DNA from 2 places in the Leifsonia sp. P73 genome. Region 2 is predicted to be linked to the other one. Evidence: predicted binding sites of a transcription regulator. Region 2 holds the regulator's gene; the other holds the start of a gene.
The links. Region 2 encodes LexA, which represses DNA repair genes until DNA is damaged. Its sites were predicted from a motif close to TCGAACANNTGTTCGA; they were not measured.
Positions count from the first base shown of each region.

Region 1: the regulator LexA is predicted to act here: its motif matches at 1,986-2,001, upstream of ACQ86L_RS01535 (DUF6504 family protein).

Region 1 covers NZ_CP194931.1:292,836-296,236, reverse strand. The annotation lists gene ACQ86L_RS01550 (VIT1/CCC1 transporter family protein) at 1-432, shown strand, start outside; gene ACQ86L_RS01545 (DUF1707 domain-containing protein) at 498-980, opposite strand; gene ACQ86L_RS01540 (aldo/keto reductase) at 1,014-1,847, opposite strand; gene ACQ86L_RS01535 (DUF6504 family protein) at 2,022-2,312, shown strand; gene ACQ86L_RS01530 (DUF3097 domain-containing protein) at 2,393-3,238, shown strand; gene ACQ86L_RS01525 (hypothetical protein) at 3,302-3,401, shown strand, end outside.
Region 2 covers NZ_CP194931.1:934,783-938,183, forward strand. The annotation lists gene ACQ86L_RS04750 (histidinol-phosphate transaminase) at 1-992, opposite strand, end outside; gene ACQ86L_RS04755 (LysM peptidoglycan-binding domain-containing protein) at 1,182-1,535, opposite strand; gene lexA (transcriptional repressor LexA) at 1,801-2,469, shown strand; gene ACQ86L_RS04765 (metallopeptidase family protein) at 2,543-2,890, opposite strand; gene metE (5-methyltetrahydropteroyltriglutamate--homocysteine S-methyltransferase) at 2,978-3,401, opposite strand, start outside.

The sequences.
Region 1 (3,401 bases), 640 kb from region 2:
GACGTGGACGCGAACGAGCTCACGCTCGTCTACCGGGCGCGCGGCATGGACCAGGCGGAGGCGCAGGAGCACGCCCACGAGGTGCTGACGACCCTTGGCGCCTACACGTCACCGGTCGCTGTGCCCGGCGCCGTCGAGGACGACCACGAGGCCGTCGGCAACGGCTGGAGCGCCGCCGTGTCGAGCTTCTGCTTCTTCGCCTCCGGCGCGCTCATCCCGATCCTGCCGTTCATCTTCGGGCTGACCGGCACCGCGGCGATCGTGGTCGCCGCCGTGCTCGTCGGCCTGGTGCTGCTCGGGACCGGCGCGATCGTCGGACTGCTGTCGGGCGCGTCGCCGCTGAAGCGCGCGCTGCGGCAGCTCGCGATCGGCTACGGCGCGGCGGCCGCGACGTACCTGCTGGGGCTGCTGTTCGGCGCGACCGTCGGCTGACGCGCTCCCACATTCGTGCCGAATGGCGCGAATGACGGCGCGAAAGCCGCCATTCGTGCCGAATGTCAGCGCCTCCGGCCGTCGACGCCGTACACGAGCGCGCCGGCGAGCGGGATGAGCAGGAACCACAGCCAGCTGTACGCGTAGCCCCAGGCCATCCCGGTCAGGAAGAACAGGATGACCGCGACGAACGGCATGATCGAGACGACGAGCAGCCCCCAGCGGGTGACCGGCCGGCCGTGCTCGCCGGGCGCCGGCGGGTAGCCCCACGGGCTCGGCCCCGGCTGGGACGCCTGCCACGCGGCGGCAGCCGGCGCGCTCGGTGCGGCGCCGTCGCCATCCAAGTGCAGCACGCCCGGGAGGTCGGAGAACAACGGCTGGAGGTCGCCGCGCGTGACGGCCGACCGTGCGGCGGCGACGCGCGCCTCCAGCTCGGCCTCGCTCAGCCTCCCCTGCGCGGCGTGCGACTGCAGCGCGGCGACGGCGCGCTCCCGTTCGTCGTGGCTGAGGCGCAACGACGCGTTCGACGGATCCCCGAAGTCTGTCATGCGGTCAGTATGGCAGGGCGCGCCACCCGATGATCACCGGGGACGCGCGCTGGTTTCCAGCCTGTCGAGCTCCTCGCGGCTGAGGCGGATGCGTGCGGCGGCGACATTCTGTTCGAGGTGCGCGATGTCGCCGGTGCCGGGGATGGCCAACACGTTCGGGCCCTGGTGGAGGGTCCACGCCAGCCTGATCTGCGCCGTGCTCGCGCCGTGCCTGCTCGCGATGTCCGTCACGACCGGATTCGTCTCAGCGGAGCGTCCGCGCTCTCCTGCCGTCCCCGCCATCGCGAAATACGGCACGAAGGCGATGTGTCGGCGGGTCGTCTCGTCGAGGACGGCCAGCGCCTCCGGTGTGCGCTGGTCCAGCCCGAAGCGGTTCTGGACGCTGACGACCGAGGCGATACCGGCCGCCTCGGTGAGTTGTGCTGTCGAGACGTTCGAGAGGCCCAGATTGCCGATGAGACCCTCGGCCTGCAACTCCGCAAGGGCGCCGAAGTGCTCACCGACGGAGCCTGAGCCGAAGGCTCGCAGATAGACGAGGTCGAGCCGGTCCCGGCCGAGTTGGCGCAGGTTCTCCTCCACCTGCCCACGCAACTGATCCGGTCGGGCCGGGTCCGCCCATTCGCCGGACGCGTTCCGGGACGGACCGACCTTGGTGGCGATGACGAGATCGTCGTCCTGGTCGGGGAACGCGGCGTTGATCAACTCGTTGGCCGATCGCAGTGCGGAGAAGTAGAACGCGGCCGTGTCGAAATGAGTGACCCCCAACTCGCGAGCGCGCCGCAGCACCGCGATGGATTCGGCGCGGTCCCGGCTCGGGCCCTGTCCGAAAGCCGCAGCGGATGCCAGCCGCATCGCCCCGAAGCCCATCCGGCTCACTCGCAGGGTTCCGAGCCGCCACCCGGGATCTGTTTCCTGCACCTCGTCAACTACGACCACGTCGTCTCCTCGCCGTCTCCCCGGGTGGTCAGTCTCACACACATCGCGCGGACGGGTTTACACTTGCATTCGAACATACGTTCGATTCGAGAGGAACCCGAGCCCATGACCGATATCGACGAGGCGGTGGCCGTGTGGACCACCGAGGACGGCATCCCGACCCGCCTGGTCTGGCGCTCCACGCGCTACCGGGTGAGCGACACCCCGACCGTGTGGGCGGAGATCTGCGCGTGGTGGCGCCCCTTCGGCGAGCACCGGTACGGCGTCGGCGTGCTGCCGCGGGAGATCGGCGGCTGGCGCTTCCAGGCGACCAGCGACGGCGGGGTGGCGCACGTGTTCGACGTGCGGCACGACGCGGACGACCGGAGCTGGCGGCTGGTGCGGATCTTCGATTGAGGCTTGGGGCGCGCATCCCACCTTCACGCGGGGAGCCTCCCCCACCCCACCCCGCCCATCCCCTAGCCTCCTTCAACGTGATGGACGACGACCGCTACGGCTCCGATGTGCTGGCCACCGACTGGAAGAACGCCGGCCGGAAGGCCGTGCCGACGGTGGAGGCCGTGCGCGACCTCGTGGTCGAGGAGGCCGGCACCGGGTTCTGCGGCGCGATCGTCCGGCTGGAGGCGCAGACCGTCGAGCTGGAGGACTACTTCGGGGCGAAGCGCGTGTTCCCTATCGGCGCCTCCTTCCTGATCGACGGGGAACCCGTGCGGCTCGTCGTGCCGAGCCGCGCCCCGGCCGGGCGTGGGCGCACGGCCTCCGGATCGTTCGCGGTCGGCGAGCAGAAGGCGCGCGTCGCCCGCGCCAGCCGCATCTTCGTGGAGGGCCGCCATGACGCAGAGCTGGTGGAGCGCGTCTGGGGTGACGACCTCCGGGTGGAGGGCGTCGTCGTGGAGTACCTGGAGGGTGTGGACGACCTGGACGCGATCGTGCGCGAGTTCGCTCCCGATCGCGGCCGCCGCGTCGGCGTGCTGGTCGACCACCTGGTCCCCGGATCCAAGGAGAGCCGGATCGCCGAGAAGGTGGCGCGCGGGCCGTTCGGCGCGCACGTGCTCGTGGTCGGCCACCCGTACATCGACATCTGGCAGGCCGTGAAGCCCGCGCGGGTCGGGCTGGAGGCCTGGCCGGCCATCCCCCGCTCCATCGAGTGGAAGCACGGCATCTGCGAAGCGCTCGGCCTGCCGCACGAGACGCAGGCGGACATCGCGCGGGCCTGGAAGCTCATCCTCGGCCGGGTGCGGACGTTCGCCGACCTGGAACCGGAGCTGCTCGGGCGGGTGGAGCGGCTGATCGACTTCGTGACGGAGCCGGTGGCGCGGTAGGGGCGGGCACTTCCACCGTCGGTTCCGGCGGCGCTATCCTGCCTCGAAACGAGGGGGTCCCACGTGTCCGACGTCGGCCTGGCAGACGAGCTCGAACCGCTTCCTGGCGTCGAGGCCTTCGAGAGCGAGTTGCCGTCGGCGCTGGCGTCGCGGGCGGCGCAGT
Region 2 (3,401 bases):
CCGACGTCGCGGATGAGCACCCCGCGCTCCAGCAGCGCCTCGAACACCGCCTGCGGGTCGTCCACGCCGCCGAACAGCACGAAGTTGCTGCCGCTGCGGTGCGGGAGGTAGCCGAGCCCGGCCAGCTCCACCACGAGCCGGTCACGCTGCGCGCGGATCTCGCCCACCATCGCGAGCATCTCGTCCGAGTGCGCGAGCGCCCCGAGGGCGGCGGCCTGCGTGATCGCGGAGAGGTGGTACGGGAGCCGCACCAGCCGAAGCGCGTCGACCACAGCGGGGTCGGCGGCCAGGTAGCCGACGCGCGCCCCCGCGAACGCGAACGCCTTGCTCATCGTGCGGGAGACGAGCAGCCGCTCGCGTCCCGGAAGCAATGTGAGCGCTGACGGCTCGCCCTCCGGCATGAACTCGGCGTACGCCTCGTCCACGATCACGATGCCGCGCGCCGCAGCGTAGACAGCCTCGATCGTGTCGAGCGAGAGAGGTGTCCCGGTCGGGTTGTTCGGCGAGCAGAGGATGACGATGTCCGGATCGTGCTCCCGCACGGCCGCCGCCGCGGTCTCCGCCGACAGCTCGAAGTCGGCGTCGCGCCCGGCCGCGATCCAGCTCGTCCCGGTGCCGGACGCCAGCAGCGGATACATGGAGTAGGTGGGTGCGAACCCGAGGAGGCTGCGCCCCGGGCCGCCGAACGCCTGAAGGATGTGCTGCAGCACTTCGTTGGACCCGTTGGCGGCCCAGACCTGCGCTGCCGTCAGCCCGTGCCCGAGGTAGCGAGCGAACGCCTCCCGCAACTCGGTGAATTCGCGATCCGGGTAGCGGTTCACCCCCGTCACGGCGACCGCGACCCGCGCGACGATGTCCGCGGCGACGTCCTCCGGAACCGGATGCGTGTTCTCGTTCACGTTCAACGCGACGGGCACGACCTTCTGCGGCGCCCCGTACGGGGTGCGACCGCGCAGGTCATCACGGATCGGAAGATCGGAGAGAGAGGTCACCCCTCAATGCTAACCAGCCACACTGAACGCTCCCGCCGTGTGACGCCCCGCTGCACCCCCGCCGAGCGCCTCCCGTAAAAAGGAAAACGCGCCCAAATCTCCTGCCGAACCCCCAACCACAGGAGATTCAGCAGCGTGTCGCGCGATTTCTCCTTCATGCGGTGGGCCAGGTGGCGGCGACGCTGCCCCTTACTTCCCGTCGTACTGCGTCGGAATCGCCAGCTGCTGCCCCGGCGTCACCACCGCCGACGACAGCCCATTCAGGTTCACTAGATCCGCGATCACATCGCGCGGGTCGGCGTTCGGCGCGATCCGCGACGCCACCGACCACAGCGAGTCCCCCGACTGCACCGTCACGTAGTGGAAGGTCACGTGCGCCTGCTCCCCCGTAGCCGCCGCACCTCCGCCGTTGAGCGCGAACACCATCGCCCCGATCACGATCGGCAGCGCCACGAGCATGGTCAGCACGGCACGCCCACGGCGCGTGAGCCGCAGCCGAACACGTCCGGCCGCCTGCGCGTCACTCGCCCCAACGCTGTTCATCCCAACGTTGTGCATAACCACTGCGCTCATGTCGTGACCTCCAAAGGCTCCGGTCGAAGCTCTGTTCCGAATATATCTTCGAATGTTCGAGACCGCAATCCTCGTCCGGCCGAAAAAACTGGCATGTATTTCGAGACACACTCGAACACATGTTTGTCGGGCAGCCGTACTGTGGATACAGTTTCGATTGTCTGGACGTAAGACAACCAGGCACCACCGACATTCGGTTCCTCCGGGTGACGGCGACGGTCACGAAGGGACGAGCGTGTCGAACGAGAACCAGGCTCCGCGCACGCGGCGCCGCAAGAACCTCAGCGAGAAGCAGCTCGCCATCCTCGACGTGATCCAGCGTTCCGTGAGCACGCGGGGCTACCCGCCGAGCATGCGCGAGATCGGCGACGCCGTCGGTCTGTCCAGCCTCTCGTCCGTCACCCACCAGCTCAACCAGCTGGAGCTGAGCGGCTACCTGCGCCGCGACCCGAACCGGCCGCGCGCGCTGGAGATCCTCATCGACGTCCCGTCGAGCACCCCCGACTTCGAGAGCCAGACCCCGGTCGGCGACGCCGCGATGGTCCCGCTCGTCGGCCGCATCGCCGCGGGCGTCCCGATCACGGCCGAGCAGCAGGTGGAGGAGGTCTTCCCGCTCCCCCGCCAGCTCGTGGGCAACGGCGAGCTCTTCATGCTCAAGGTGGTCGGCGAGTCCATGATCGACGCGGCCATCTGCGACGGCGACTGGGTGGTCGTCCGCGCGCAGAACACCGCGGAGAACGGCGACATCGTGGCGGCCATGCTCGACGAGGAGGCCACGGTCAAGGTGTTCCGCCAGCGCGACGGCCACACCTGGCTGCTCCCCCGCAACTCGAACTTCGAGCCGATCCTGGGCGACTACTCGACCATCCTCGGCAAGGTCGTCGCCGTCCTCCGCGCCGTCTGACCCACCCCCGATTCGTGCCGAATGTCGCAATAATGGCGGCCAGAGTCGACATTCGGCACGAATCGCGGCGCGGTCAGGCCCAGCCGAGCTCCTGGAGGCGGGCGTCGTCCAGCCCGAAGTAGTGCCCGATCTCGTGGACGAGCGTGACACGCACCCGCTCGCGAAGCTGCTCGACGGTCTCGCAGCTCGCCTCGAGGTTGTTGCGGAACAGCGTGATCCGGTCCGGCAGCTCGCCGAACCCGTAGACCCCGCGCCGCGTGAGCGGATGCCCGGTGTACAGCCCGTACAGCCGCGGCCGCGCGCCCGGCGGCTGGTCCTGGATGATGATCGCCACGTTCTCCAGCGGCCGCACCATGTCGTCCGGCAGGCCGTCGAAGACGTCGTCCACCAGCCGCTCGAACTCGTCGTCCGGAATGCGCATGCGCTCATCTTCCCCGAACCGGCGGAGGCCGCGCTCCCCGTCCGCGCACAGCGGAACGGGACAGCGCGGCCTCGCCGCCAGGAGCGATCAGGCCGTCACGCCCACGCGCTCCCGCACGTCGCGCGTCGCCGCGAGGATGTTGCGCAGCGACGCCACCGTCTCGTCGTACCCGCGGGTCTTGAGCCCGCAGTCCGGGTTCACCCAGAGCTGACGGCCCGGGATCGCGCTGAGCGCCGTCTCCAGCAGCTCGGTGACCTCGGCGACCGACGGCACGCGCGGCGAGTGGATGTCGTAGACGCCCGGGCCGATGCCGTGCTCGAAGCCGGAGCGCTGGATGTCGTGGACGACCTCCATCCGGCTGCGCGCCGCCTCGATGCTGGTCACGTCCGCGTCGAGGTTGCGGATCGCGTCGATGACCACGCCGAACTCCGAGTAGCAGAGATGGGTGTGGATCTGCGTCGCGTCCGCCACCCCGGAGGTCGCGAGCCGGAACGAGCCGACCGACCAGTCC